DNA from 2 places in the Streptomyces sp. NPDC007189 genome. Region 1 is predicted to be linked to the other one. Evidence: riboswitches for the same ligand, from Rfam matches in the RefSeq annotation. Region 1 holds a riboswitch; the other holds the start of a gene.
What was found. Region 1 has a riboswitch for cyclic di-AMP ahead of AB0950_RS30600 (transglycosylase family protein). Riboswitches for the same ligand answer to the same signal wherever they lie in the genome.

Region 1 (7,006 bases):
CCGGAGCGGTGGGACATCATGCACTTGTAGCCGTTGCGCTGGGCCAGCTCGACGGCGTCCAGGGTCTCGGTCAGCGAGCCGATCTGGTTCACCTTGACCAGCAGGGCGTTGGCGGCGCCGTCCTCGATGCCGCGGGCGAGGCGCTCGGGGTTGGTGACGAACAGGTCGTCGCCGACGAGCTGGACCTTGTCGCCGAGCTTGTCGGTGATGGTCTTCCAGCCCTCCCAGTCGTCCTCGAACAGCGGGTCCTCGATGGAGACCAGCGGGTAGGCCTCGACCAGCTCGGCGTAGTACTCGGTCATCTCGGCGGCCGAGCGGTTCTTGCCCTCGAAGACGTAGGTGCCGTCCTTGTAGAACTCGGACGCGGCCACGTCCAGGGCGAGCGCGATCTGCTCGCCGGGGGTGTAGCCGGCCTCCTTGATCGCCTCGAGGATGAGGTCGAGGGCCTCGCGGTTGGAGCCGAGGTTCGGGGCGAAGCCGCCCTCGTCGCCGAGGCCGGTGGCCAGGCCCTTGTTCTTCAGGACCTTCTTCAGCGTGTGGTAGACCTCGGCGCCCCAGCGCAGGGCCTCGGAGAAGGACTCCGCGCCGATGGGGGCGATCATGAACTCCTGGATGTCCACGTTGGAGTCCGCGTGCGAGCCGCCGTTGAGGATGTTCATCATCGGCACCGGCAGCAGGTGCGCGTTGGGGCCGCCCAGGTAGCGGAAGAGGGGGAGGTCGGACGCCTCGGAGGCGGCGTGGGCGACGGCGAGGGAGACGCCGAGGATGGCGTTGGCGCCGAGGGAGCCCTTGTTGTCGGTGGCGTCCAGGTCGAACATGGCCTGGTCGATCAGGCGCTGCTCGGTGGCGTCGTAGCCGACCAGCTCCGGGCCGATCTGCTCGATGACGGCGAGGACGGCCTTCTCGACGCCCTTGCCCTGGTAGCGGTTGGGGTCACCGTCGCGCAGCTCGATGGCCTCGAAGGCGCCCGTCGAGGCGCCGGACGGGACGGCGGCACGACCCGTGCTGCCGTCGTCGAGGCCGACCTCGACCTCGACCGTGGGGTTGCCTCGGGAGTCCAGGATTTCCCGGGCTACGACGACGTCGATGGACGGCACGAGCATCTCCTTCTTGGGATGTGACGCTGGAAGTGCGGGGCGTGTGCCTTGCGGCCGCGCCGTGCGACTAGAGCCTAACCGTCCCCGGGGCGCCGGCCACCGACCGACCGTCCCGTGGACGGGAGGGACACGCAGACGGTACCTATTGTTCACCGCCGGAACAAAGGGGGGTGCGGGAAAACAGCAGGAGACGGCCGGGCAAAGAAAAGCCCCGCCCCGGCGCGTACGGGGGAACACGCGCCGGGGCGGGGAGCCCGTGGGGACGGGGGGTGGCCCTCACGAGGCCTCCAGTGTCAGGGCGGCGGCTGTGAGGGCGCTGTGGGCCGGCTCGGAGCCGGGTGTCACCCGCCGGCTGTCACTTCAGGTGCAGCTGCTGGCCCGGGTAGATGAGGTCGGCGTTCTTGACGATGTCCTTGTTCAGCTGGAACAGCTTGTGCCAGCCGCCCTGCACGCCGTGCTTCTCGGCGATGGAGCTGAGGGTGTCGCCCTTGACCACCTTGTACTCGCCGTCGCCCTTCTTGACCTTCGTGCCGGTCGGGGTGGTGACGGTCTTGCTCGCCGACGGGGCCGTGCGCGTGGTGGAGCGGGTCGCGGCCTGGCCGGTGGAGCGGCCGGCGGTGCTGGCCGCCGACGACTTCGTGGAGGCGGCGGGAGCGGAGCCGTTGTACGGCGTGCTCGTCAGGCCGGTGCCGCAGACCGGCCAGGCGCCCTTGCCCTGGCCCGCGAGGACCTTCTCGGCGACGGCTATCTGCTGCGCCTTGGTGGCGAGGTCGGCGCGCGAGGCGTAGGCGGTGCCGCCGTACGCGGCCCAGGTGGAGTTGGTGAACTGCAGGCCGCCGTAGAAGCCGTTGCCCGTGTTGATGGACCAGTTGCCGCCGGACTCGCAGCGGGCGACGGCGTCCCACTGGGAGGCGGTGGCGGCGGAGGCGTTGCCCGCGGCCATCAGCGGGGCGGCGACGGCGGCGCCGGTGACACCGGCGAGCGCGACGGCACGGACGGCCTTGGACGGGCGGCGGTGCTTGCCCTTGGCGGAAAACAGCATGGATCGATCCCCTCACCGACGCCTGCGAGGTGAGCTGTCGGGTTCGGGCCGGTTGAGTTGCCCGGCCGCACTCCCGCTTGCGCGAGGTGCGGCTTCACCCCTAGCCGGTCCAGCAGCAACTGCTGGGTCCGGCACCTACCTTGGGTCCCCCGCTCCTGCCTACGGCGCTTGACGCGACGACTGTTCCCGGGCAACCGCTGGCAGGATTCGGCGTTGCGACTGCCGGGGCTCGTGGTGACGAGCGGTCCCGACCGTAGACACGGCATCGGCCGAATTTCAAAGACGATCAGGGCTTCTGAGACTCATCCCACACTTTCGCCAAACCGGACATTGCGTGATCAAGTGGGGCGTCAACTGGCCCTGGCCCGTGCTGTTTTAGCCGTCGATTTTCAGGGTCTGACCGGCGGCGATGTGGTCCGGGTCGGCGCCGATGACCTTCTTGTTGCCCTCGTAGAGCGCGCGCCAGCCGCCGTCGACGCCGAGCGAGTCGGCGATGGAGGCGAGGGAGTCGCCCTCGCGGACGGTGTAGGTGTCCGGTCCGCGGTCGGCGTGACGGCCGGACGACGTGGAGTTCTGACCGTTTGTCACGGTTTCGTCCGCGCTTGCGCCACGGTGACGTCCGCCACTGGTGAGCGCTCCGGTGTCGACCAGGCTCCAAGAACCGGCACTCTGCTGGTAATTGTCCGACTTGTCGGCACCGGGCGCCTCCGTCGAGGAACCGGCGCTCCCCTGCGAACTTCCGGTGCCCTGCGCGCCGGACTCATGAGATTTGTCCGACTTGGGGGTGCTGGTTCCGGTGGAACCGGACGTGTCCGGCGTTCCGGTGGCGTCGCCGCCGGCGCTCGGGGCGGGCGTGCCGCTCGCGTCCGAGGAGGGGCTGGAGGTGTCGGAGCCGGAGGAGTCCGAGCCGGACGCCTGGCCCGAACCGGAGCCGTTGGAGGACGAATCCGGCAGACCGGACGATCCGGAGCCGTCCGCCGAGCCGGAGGCACTGCCCGAACCGCTGCTGTCACCAGAGCCGCCGACGCCGGTGTCGACGTCGAGCGAACCGGAGTGGGAGGTCAGCCCGGCGGTCAGCGCGCACATGGCCCACGGCGTGGTGCCCTGGTCGGCGAGGATCTTCTCGGCGACGGCGATCTGCTGGTTGCGGCTGGCCTGGTCGGCGCTCTCCGCGAACTGCGTGCCGCCGTACTCGTCCCAGTCCTCCTGCGAGATCTGCAGACCGCCGTAGTAGCCGTTCCCGGTGTCCGCGCTCCAGGATCCGCCGCTCTCGCACTCGGCGACCCTGTCCCAGGTGGTGCCGTCGGCGGCGTTGGCGCTCGCGGCGCCGAGCAGCGGGATGGCGATGGCCGAGCCGGTCACTCCGGCCGCGACGAGGAGGGCCGGAGCCTGACGGGGGCGACGGTGACGACCGTTCCCGGAGAGCATGCGGAAGCCTTTCGAGCGACTGCGGAACCGGCGCGGCGAACGGTGCCCTCGCCACGCTGATGGGTGAACGTATCGTCCGACGATCACTTGTCACAAGTTCATGCCGCGCAGATCACGTGAAGATCACATAGTTGAACGTGCGTCACTTTTCTCTGTACGGCGTGCGGTCAGGCGGTGGGCGTGAACTCCACGGGCAGCGTGCGCAGGCCCCGCATGATGAGCCCGCCGCGCCAGCGCAGGTCGGCGGGATCGGCGGCGAGCCGCAGGTCGGGCAGCCGGGTGAGCAGGGTGGCGAGCGCGGTCTGGCCCTCCAGCCGGGCGAGCGGCGCGCCGAGGCAGTAGTGGATGCCGTGGCCGTAGCCGAGGTGCTGGTTGTCGCGGCGGGCGAGGTCCAGCACGTCCGGATCGGCGAACCGCTCGGGGTCCCGGTCCGCCGCCGCGAGCACCACGAGCACCGGGTCGCCCGGCGCGATGTCCTGTCCGCCGATGGTGAGCGGCTCGGTGGCGAACCGCCAGGTGGCCAGCTCCACCGGCCCGTCGTAGCGCAGCAGTTCCTCCACGCCGGTCTCCAGCAGGTCCCTCTCCCCCCGGGCCAGGGACGCCTGGAGCCGCTCGCGCTGCCCGGGGTGGGTGAGCAGGGCGTAGGTGCCGTTGCCGATCAGGTTCACGGTGGTCTCGAAACCGGCGAACAGCAGGATGAAGGCCATCGCCGCGGCCTCGTTCTCGGTGAGGTGCTCGCCGTGGTCGGAGGCGCGGATCAGGCCGGAGATGAGGTCCTCGCCGGGCGCGGGCTCGGCGGGCAGCGCCTCGCGCTTCTTGTGGATCAGCTCGGCGAGGTAGCCGCGCATCTTCTTCACGGACCGCGCGACCCCGCCCCGGGGCCCGCCGCCGTGCCGGATCATCATGCCCGCCCAGTCGCGGAAGTCGTCCTGGTCCTCGCGCGGGACGCCGAGCAGGTCGCAGATGGCGTAGATGGGCAGCGGGAAGGCGAACTCGTGGATGAGGTCGGCGGAGCCCTTCCCGGCGAACCGGTCGATGAGACGGTCGGTCAGCTCCTGCACCCGCGGCGCGAACTCGGCGACCCGGCGCGGGGTGAACGCCTTGCTGACCAGCCGGCGCAGCCGGGTGTGGTCCGGCGGGTCGATGTTCAGCAGATGCGTCATCAACTCCGCCTTGCGCTCGCCCGGAATACCGGTCTTGCCCTTGGCGTGCGCGGGCTCGTCGTGATGCGCCGGGTTCTTGCTCAGCCGCTGGTCGGCGAGGGCCTGCTTGGCATCGCCGTACCGCGTGACCAGCCAGGCCTCCACCCCGCTGGGCAACCGCGTCCGCCGCACCGGCGCGTGCTCGCGCAGCCAGGCGTAGGCGGGATAGGGGTCGGTGGCGAACTCCCAGCTGAAAAGCGCGGGCACGGGGCCTGAGCTCTCGCCGGGGGCGGGGGTCGGGTGGGGCTGGTCGGTCACGGGTCGACCGTATCCGGGGCTTCATGGGTCTCCGCGTCATGGTGGCCGGCGGTGGCCGGGCGTATCGCCTCGGGGGCGACTCCCTCCGCCTCCCGGATCGCGTCCCGGTACGCGCGTGCCGCCGCGCGCAGGGCCGCCTCCGGGTCCACACCCTCCGCCTCGGCGCGGGCCGCCAGGGCCAGCAACTGGTAGCCGATGCCCTCGCCCTGCGGCAGCGGCACGTCCAGGCCCGCCGTCCGCGCGCGGGAGACGAGCTTGGCGGCGAGGGCCAGGCCGGGCTGGCCGAGCGGGACGCCCTCGGTCACCGAGGCGCGCCGCTTCTCCTCGGCCTTGGTGCGCAGCCAGTGCTCCTTGACGTCCTCCGGCGTCTCGGCCTTCTCGTCCCCGAAGACGTGCGGGTGCCGGTGGACGAGCTTGGCGACGATGCCGCCGGCCACGTCGTCGATCGAGAACGGCGCGTCCGGGTGCTCCTCGGCGATCCGGGAGTGGAAGACGACCTGGAGGAGCACGTCGCCCAGCTCCTCGCGCAACTCCTCGCGGTCGCCGGCCTCGATCGCCTCGACCAGCTCGTACGCCTCCTCGATGCCGTACTTGGCGAGGCCCTCGTGGGTCTGCCGGGAGGACCAGGGGCACTCGGCCCGGATGCGGTCCATGACCTGCACGAGGTCCAGCAGGCGGGCGCCGGGCAGGTCGTAGGAGGCGGGCAGCAGCTCCAGCTCCGGCATGGCGACCCGGCCGGAGCCGGCCAGCCGGGCCAGGCCGTCGGTGAGCGCGGGCTCCCCCTCGCCGGTGGCCACGACCACGACCGTGCGCCCGCCGGCGCAGGCGTCGACCAGCTCCTGCGCCGTGGGGGACGCCTCCCGGACCGCTATCCCGGCCTCGCGCAGATACGGCAGCTGCGGATGCGCGCCGTCCGCGCACAGCACGGCGTCAGCGGCGCGCAGGGCCTGCCAGGCCGGCCAGGACAGCAGGCCGGGGGCGACGCGGTGGCTGGTGGTGAGCAGGACGACGCGGCCGGGGCCGGCGGTGGGGGCGAGGTCGGAGCTGGATGCGTTCACGATCCGAACGTAACCCACGCCGACCAGGAGCGGATCCGGTTATCCACAGGGTGGGGACGATCGTGTGATCGTACGACCGGCCGTGCTAGGCGGTCAGCGGCTGCCCGCCGGACGCCGTCGTGACCTCCCGCACCCAGGGTGTCTTGGCGTCGACGCGGCTGCTCTTCTGCACGTCCCAGGTGCCGTAGCGCGGGTTGAGGTCGATGTGCAGTTCCTGGGACGCCTTGGACAGGGCCTTCCAGAAGGCGGGCTGGGTGGTGTCGGTGCCGAGCTGCTGGGCCAGCTTCTGCGCCTCCAGCTGGAGCCGGAGGTTGTCGTCGAGGCGGGCGGGCGCGATGCCGTACTTCTGCAGCCAGGCCGTCTGCAGGCCCTTGGCGCCGCCGGCCTGCTGCTCCAGGCCCGTGCGCATCTGCTGGATCTCCTCGCGGGTGACCGTGATGCCCGCGTCCTGCGCGGCGCGGTGCAGCACCCGGTCGAGGACCATGTTGTGCAGGGTGTCCCGGGTCAGGCTGCTGGTGGAGGCGAGCACCTGCTCGTACTGGGTCTCGTCCGGCACCGCGGCCCGCTGCGCCGCGCGGACCTCGTTGACCCGGCTCTGCAGCTGCGCGACGGTGATCCGCTGCCCGCCGACGACGGCCGCGGCGCCGGGGTGCGCATCGTTTCCGCAGGCGGTCAGCAGGGGTGCCGCGGCGGCGATCGCGGCGGTGAGGACGAGCGCGGTGCGACGGCGGCGGTGCAAGGAAACCTCCTGGGGGAGATTGTGCGGCGGTGCACAAAGTCTTGCGATGATCGATGGTAGGCAGCGGCTCAGCTCAGGCCAAGCCATTCGACCAACGATTCACCGCGACTTACGGCACCGCCGCGCCCCGGCGGGAGCGCCGCCCGGCTCAGCCGATGATCGCCACCGGCCCGTCCCAGGCG
Region 2 (7,006 bases), on a different contig from region 1:
GCGGCGAGACCCAGGCGCTGTTTCATGCCGAGCGAGTACGCCTTCGCCTTCTTGCCGGCGGCCGCCGCGAGACCCACCCGGTCCAGGGCGGAGGCGACGCGGGCACGCCGCGTGCGGGGGTCGGCGGTCGGGTCGGCGGCGTCGTAGCGCAGCAGGTTCTCCCGGCCGGAGAGGAAGCCGTACAGGGCCGGGCCCTCGATGAGCGCGCCGACCTGGGGGAGGACGGACCGGGCCGCCCGGGGCATCGGGCGGCCCAGCACGCGGACCGTGCCCGCGGTCGGCTCGATCAGGCCCATCAGCATGCGGATGGTGGTGGTCTTGCCCGAGCCGTTCGGACCGAGGAAGCCGAAGACGCTGCCCGCCGGGACGGTCAGGTCGAGGCCGTCGACGGCGAGCTGTCCGCCGCGGTAGCGCTTGGTCAGGCCACGGGTTGCGATGACGCTCGCCTCCGCGTCCCCCGGGACACGCTCCTCCGGCTGCCCCGGGGCACGCTCCTCCGCGTCCCCCGCCTCCCGCTGCGTGGCGGACGGTCCGTCCATCGGCTCCCCCTCGATGCGTGCTCTTCTGAAGGGTCAACGCACGGTCACGGTCCGTAGTGCCCGAAGCGGATCACTTTCCCGCGTCGGCCGCCTTCACCAGGGCGTCCTTGGTCACCGCGCCGACGTACACCTTGCCGTCGTCGGTGATCAGGGCGTTGACCAGACGGGTGGAGAAGACCGTGCCCTTGCCGAACCCGCCCGACACCTTGTCGCCCAGCGAGCCGAGGAAGCCGCCGAGGTCACCGGCCTTGGACCCGGTCGGCAGGCCGCCCTTGGCGCCGGTGTCGAAGGTGGCGATGGACGTCCAGCCCTTGCCGAGGACGTCGGAGCCGTTCATGCCCTTGCCGAAGCCCTCGCCGGCCGCCCGCTCGTGCTTCCCGGGCGCCGTGTCCTGCTTCTGCTCCGTCACCTTCGCGCCCTTGGGCGGGGTGAAGGCGAAGGTGGAGGCGGCCGGCTTGGCGAAGGAGACCTGGGCGAAGCCCACGTCGAGGACGGCGGCGCCGCCGCTCTTCGGGGTCAGCGTGAACTTCAGCGGCATGCCCGTCTTCGCGTCGACGGCGATGCTGATCGCGCCGACCGTGGTGCCGGACTGGCGGGGCTTGACCAGCAGCTTGTAGGCGTCACGGCCGGCGACCCGCTCGGTGCCGTCGACGGTGACGGACGTGGTGTCGTCCACCGACTTCAGCGCCTGGTCGGCGAAGTCCTTAGGCGTGGCCGGGGGCTCGGCCCGGTGCTCCTTGCCGGAGTCGGCCGAGGTGCCGTGATAGACCTCGTTGCTCTTGCTGTCGTAGCCCCACACGTTCCTGCCGTTGTGGATGAGGCTGTACTCCGAGCCGCTCTCCAGCAGCGACAGCTTCTGCTTCTCCGGGCCGTCGGCGGCGACGCGCAGGGTGTGCGTGCCGGAGACCAGCTCGGTGAGCTTGGACTGCGGGTCGGCGGAGGAGCCGTCCCCGGAGCCCTTTGCGGCGCCGGAGGCCAGGCTGTTCTCCAGGCCACCGAGGTCGGGCAGGCCGAGGTCGGTGTCGATCCGCACGGTCCCGGACATCTGCTGCACGTCCGATTTGGCGATCTTCTCGATGAGCTGCTGTGCGGTGATCTTGGGCAGGTCGGGGTCACCGGAGGCGGCGAGCGCCGGGACCAGACCGATCGTGGCCGCAGCCACGCCCACCACCGCGACCGGGACCGCGTAGCGGGCGGCCTTGCGGCGGCCGGCGTGCGCTTCCTCGTCCCGCGTGGCGTCCACTCGTGCGGCGTCCACTGCGTCGTCGGATTCGTACGGTGCCATGTCTGCCTTACCTCCGTCGTCGGCGGCGGCTGTTCTCACGCTGGTCCACCCGAGCCGCCATTCTCACCCGAATCGGTGAGGAGTGGTGATTTCCGTGGTTTCCATCTCACCAAATCGGCCTTGAGGAAGCGTCAGACCTCGGAGCCAACTCCGCGTACTCCTGCGGTATGACGCGCAGGGCACCCGGCTCCGCCGACCCGTAGGGGTCTCATCAGAACGGAGGGGGCCGTACGGGGCGGGGAGGGTCGCGCGGGCACGAGCGCGATGGCGTACGGGCACGCGCGCGTGGCCGTACGAGTGGTGGGCCGTCGGAGGCCGCCGTGGCGCGGCCGCCGGAGACGTGTGGGGCAGGGCCGGGTCAGCCGGCGCGGTGGACGACCGCGTCGCACAGCTCCAGCAGCGCCGCCTTGGCGTCGCACTCCCGCAGCGGGGCGAGCGCGGCGCGGGCCTCCTCCGCGTACCGGACGGTGTCCCGGCGGGCCTGCTCCAGCGCGGGGTGGGCGCGCAGCGCGGCCAGCGCCTCGGCGTGCCGGGCGTCGTCGCTGAGGTCGGAGTCCAGCAGCTCGCACAGGGCGACGTCTTCGGGCAGCCGCAGGCGGGCGGTGCGCTCGCGCAGCCGGAGCACGGGCAGCGTGGGGATGCCCTCGCGCAGGTCGGTGCCCGGGGTCTTGCCGGACTCGTGGGAGTCGGAGGCGATGTCCAGGACGTCGTCGGCGAGCTGGAAGGCGACCCCGAGCCGCTCGCCGTACTGGGTGAGCACGTCGACGACCGTCTCGTCGGCACCCGACATCATCGCCCCGAACCGGCAGGACACGGCCACCAGCGAGCCCGTCTTGCCGGCGAGCACGTCCAGGTAGTGCTCGACCGGGTCGCGGCCGTCCGAGGGGCCGGCGGTCTCCAGGATCTGGCCGGTGACCAGCCGTTCGAACGCGAGGGCCTGCACCCGGACCGCCTCGGGGCCGAGGTCGGCGAGGATCTGGGAGGCGCGGGCGAAGAGGAAGTCACCGGTGAGGACCGCGACGGAGTTGCCCCAGCGGGTGTTGGCGCTGTCCACACCGCGCCGCACGGCCGCCTCGTCCATGACGTCGTCGTGGTACAGCGTGGCCAGGTGGGTCAGCTCCACGACCACGGCCGACGGCACGACGCCCGGCGCGTAGGGGTCGCCGAACTGGGCCGCGAGCATCACGAGCAGCGGCCGGAACCGCTTCCCGCCGGCCCGTACGAGATGCTGCGCTGCCTCCGTGATGAACGGGACCTCGCTCTTGGTGGCCTCGAGCAAGCCTTCCTCGACAGCCGTCAATCCGGCCTGGACATCGGCTTCCAGAGCCTGGTCCCGCACGCTCAGCCCGAACGGCCCGACGACGGTCACGAGGGGTCTCCTGTCTGCTGGTGTCTGCTGGCGATTACACGGTTTGTCGATAGGTCGCTGCCATCACTCAAGTCAGCGTATCCGGTCCCTGTTCGATCACCGATAGCGCCCACCGGTCCAGCCCGGGTGCTATCAGATCATGACCGGTATGTTTTCGATCAAGTGGTAAAAACGGACATTCATCGACTTAACAGGAACCCACCCGCTTTGTCGCGAACGACAGGCGGGCGGAGTAACCCCGCACACCCTCCCCGCGCCACCGCGATCACCTACGACACCGACAGACACCGCGATCAGCACGACAACGACGGGCACCATGCCACGGGTTCCACCACTCAGCCGATCCGCGCAAATACCCCATATCGGATTTGGCATACTTTGTTATTTCGTGAGTTGGGTCACGCGCGGTCTCGCACGCGGGAACCCGCCACGCCTCTCTCCCTCCTTGCCCGACCGGCGAGTTGAGGCTTGGCAACCGCAAAGGATCAAGTACCACATATGGCATCGGCCAAGGTCAAATGGGGCGTTGTGTGACGCAGACACTTGTTCCCGGCGTGTGCTCTCGCATACCTTCCCGGCCGTCGGGCGGACGCCGAATCCTGCCGCCGCCCGCTCACCCATCCACGGACCATTCGTACGGCAGGAGCGGGGGACCCAGGTAAGTCGCCGGACCGGTCGGCACCGCACCGCACCGGTACGGCTAGGGGTGAAGCCGTGTCTCTTCCGGGCACGGCCGGGCACCTCCCCGCCCGAACCCGACAGCTCACCTCGCAGGCGTAGGAGAGGAACGTCCCCATGCCTGCAGCCGCTCGGCACCGCCGACCCCGCAACAGCCGCCTCGCCCGCGTCCTCGCCGCCACCTGCGCCGGCGCCGCCGTACTCGCCCTGCCGCTCATCGGCGCCACCAGCGCCTCCGCGGCCACCACGAGCAGCACCACGACCCCCACCACCCCCGCGGGGCACCCGGGCAACGTGGACGGCTGGATCCGCCAGTCGCTCGCGATCATGTCCCAGAAGGGCATCCCCGGCACCTACAACGGCATTTACCGCAACATCATGCGGGAGTCCTCCGGCAACCCGAACGCCGTCAACCTGTGGGACTCCAACGCCGCCGCCGGCATCCCGTCCAAGGGACTGCTCCAGGTGATCGACCCCACGTTCAACGCGTACCACGTGGCCGGCACCTCCTTCAGCCCGTACGACCCGGTCGCCAACATCACCGCGGCCTGCAACTACGCCGCCGCGCGCTACGGGTCGATCGACAACGTCCACAGCGCCTACTGACGCCCCCCAGACAGTCCACAGCCCACTCCCTGAGGCTCCCTGTGGCCACAGACCGCTCCCTGAGGGCCCCCTGTGGCCACAGCCCACTCCGTGAGAGCCCCCTGCGGCCACGGACCACTCCCTTAGGACCCCCTGCGATCCACGGACCGCTCCTGAAGGACCCCTGCGGCGCATAAAACCGCTCCCTGAGGGCCGCCGCGCCCCCACGGGACGCCCCCTGAACGGTCCCGCGACCCGGCCGCTGCCGACGCCGCGGGCCGCCCCGACCCCGGCCGCCCGGCACGTTCCCCGCACCTGACGAGCGGGGGCGTACCGGGCGGCCGGTCGGCATCCGGCGCACACGCGCGCGTGCCGCACCCGGCCGGTGCCGGCCTCCTCCAGGCGGCCGCGCACCGATGTGCCGGTCAGTCGGTCCGGTGCGCGAGGGTCAGTGGACCGGAAACAGTCGTTCGAGGGCGACGGCGACGCCGTCGTCCTCGTTCGACAGGGTGATCTCGTCGGCCACCGCCCTGAGTTCGGGATGCGCGTTGGCCATGGCGATCCCGCGCCCCGCCCAGTCGAACATCGGGATGTCGTTGGGCATGTCGCCGAACGCCAGCGCCTCCCGCGCCGCGATCCCGAGCCGCTCGGCGGCCAGCGCGAGACCGGTCGCCTTGGTCACCCCGGACGGCTGCAGTTCCACGGTCCCCGGCCCGGACATGGTGACCGTGGCCAGCGAGCCCACCACCGCGCGCGCCACGGCCGCCAACTCGTCGTCCGACAGGGCGGCGTGGCGCAGCAGTACCTTGCTGATCGGCGCGCACCACAGGTCGTCGCGCCGGCCGACCCGCACCGCCGGCAGGGTCGGGTGCGGCATCCGGTACCCGGGCTCGATGAGCGTGAGACCCTCCACGCCGTCCTGGTCGACGGCGGCGTAGACCTGCCCCACCTCGGCCTCGATCTTGCCGAGCGCCGTCTCGGCCAGCTCCCGGTCCAGCCGGACCGACCACAGCAGCCGGCCGGTCCCGGCGTCGTAGACCTGTGCGCCCTGTCCGCACACCGCGAGCCCCGTGCAGCCGAGGCGCGCGAGCAGGGGCCGTGCCCGCGGGGCCGGGCGGCCCGTCACCACCAGGTGCCGGGCGCCGGCCCGCGCCACCCGCGCGAGCGCGGCGAACGACCGGTCGGAGACGGTGTCGTCGCCGCGCAGCAGCGTTCCGTCCAGGTCGGTGGCGATCAGTGCATATGCGGGGGAGGCTGCCATGATCAGAGAATACGGATACCGCGCCTCCTCGACTCACCGTGCCGTGCTGCGCACTTGCGTGCTGACCGGCCCCAAGTGGCGCCCGCCGGCTCCCTGCTGGCCGACTTGGAGGTGACCGGACGTGGGCCGGTTACGTGACACATCCGGACCGGGTTTTGCGCGCCCAAGTCAGCCGTGGGCCGACGCCAGGTGTTTCGCCAGGCGCGGGGAGGCGAACTCCGTGCCGCAGACGAAACGCATCACCGGGCCGTACGACGACGCCGCAGGCAGGCCGGTGAAGTACAGGCCGGGGACGGACGACACGAAGCCGGCGCCGAGCTTCGGGGCGCCGCGACTCACCGCGAGCCGGGTGCGCAGTCCGTGGCCGAGGAAGTCCATCGCCGCGATGTCGACGCGGTAGCCGGTGGCGGCGATGACGTGGTCGGCGGTGAGCCGCTCGGTGCGCCCGCCGTGGGTGCGGACGGTGAGGTCGGGGCTGCCGTCCGGCGCCTCCGCGGCCACGACCCGCTGCACGTCCTGCACCTGTACGGCGCTCTCGAAGCGCTCGCGCAGCCACCAGGCTCCGAGCGGGCCGAGGACCCGGCGGACCAGGAAGTGCCGGGTGGCCTCGGGCAGATAGCGGTAGGGGTGCGGGTAGTAGCTGAGCGCCCACAGCGACCAGGCGCGGCCGAACGGGGACTCGGGTCGCAGCTTCGGCTGCTCCCAGGGCGGGGCGCCGAAGGCGACCCGGCCACGGCCGCGCGCGACGACACGCACGCGTGCCCCCGCTTCGGCCGCGAGCGCCGCCGTCTCCAGCGCGGACTGGCCGGCGCCGATCACGATCAGTTCCTTGCGGGCGAAACAGCCCAGGTCATGGTGCTGGGAACTGTGCGAGACCGCAGCGGTGGGCGCCGGCCCGTCGGCCGCGGCCCCCGCGAGCTCCGCCGGCAGATGCGCCAGGCCCGACAACCCGGTGGCGACGACGACCGCTCGCGCGGTGAACATCTCGCCCGAGTCCAGTTTCAGTTCGAAGCCGCCGCTGTTGTCGCGGTCCGCGGAGACCACCCGCACCCGCTCCAGGCCGGGCACCAGCTTCTGCTGGAACCACTCGCCGTAGGCGATGAACGTCTCCGCCGGGATGATGTCCTCGTCGGTCACCAGGCGGCGGATCCCAGCCGCGTCGCAGTAGTCGGCGAGGGTGTGTCCGTGCTGCGGGCAGTCGAAGTTCGAGGCGGCGGGTGTGGACTTCAGGAGCATGCCCTCGGGCATGTGGTCGCGCCAGCTGACCATGGGGTCGCCGAAGACGCGGA

Region 2: another riboswitch for cyclic di-AMP. It lies ahead of AB0950_RS34000 (transglycosylase SLT domain-containing protein); the one in region 1 lies ahead of AB0950_RS30600 (transglycosylase family protein).

Annotation. Positions count from the first base shown of each region.
Region 1 covers NZ_JBEYEY010000017.1:102,970-109,975, forward strand. Annotated here, with positions in the region: gene eno (phosphopyruvate hydratase) at 1-1,097, opposite strand, end outside; gene AB0950_RS30600 (transglycosylase family protein) at 1,453-2,139, opposite strand; cyclic di-AMP (ydaO/yuaA leader) riboswitch at 2,144-2,316, opposite strand; gene AB0950_RS30605 (transglycosylase family protein) at 2,515-3,567, opposite strand; gene AB0950_RS30610 (cytochrome P450) at 3,735-5,027, opposite strand; gene AB0950_RS30615 (nucleoside triphosphate pyrophosphohydrolase) at 5,024-6,085, opposite strand; gene AB0950_RS30620 (SurA N-terminal domain-containing protein) at 6,171-6,824, opposite strand; gene AB0950_RS30625 (glycoside hydrolase domain-containing protein) at 6,973-7,006, opposite strand, start outside.
Region 2 covers NZ_JBEYEY010000021.1:144,398-151,403, reverse strand. Annotated here, with positions in the region: gene AB0950_RS34015 (ABC transporter ATP-binding protein) at 1-539, opposite strand, end outside; gene AB0950_RS34010 (sigma-E factor regulatory protein RseB domain-containing protein) at 610-1,824, opposite strand; gene AB0950_RS34005 (polyprenyl synthetase family protein) at 2,183-3,193, opposite strand; cyclic di-AMP (ydaO/yuaA leader) riboswitch at 3,774-3,985, shown strand; gene AB0950_RS34000 (transglycosylase SLT domain-containing protein) at 3,989-4,477, shown strand; gene AB0950_RS33995 (HAD family hydrolase) at 4,905-5,717, opposite strand; gene AB0950_RS33990 (FAD-dependent oxidoreductase) at 5,886-7,006, opposite strand, start outside.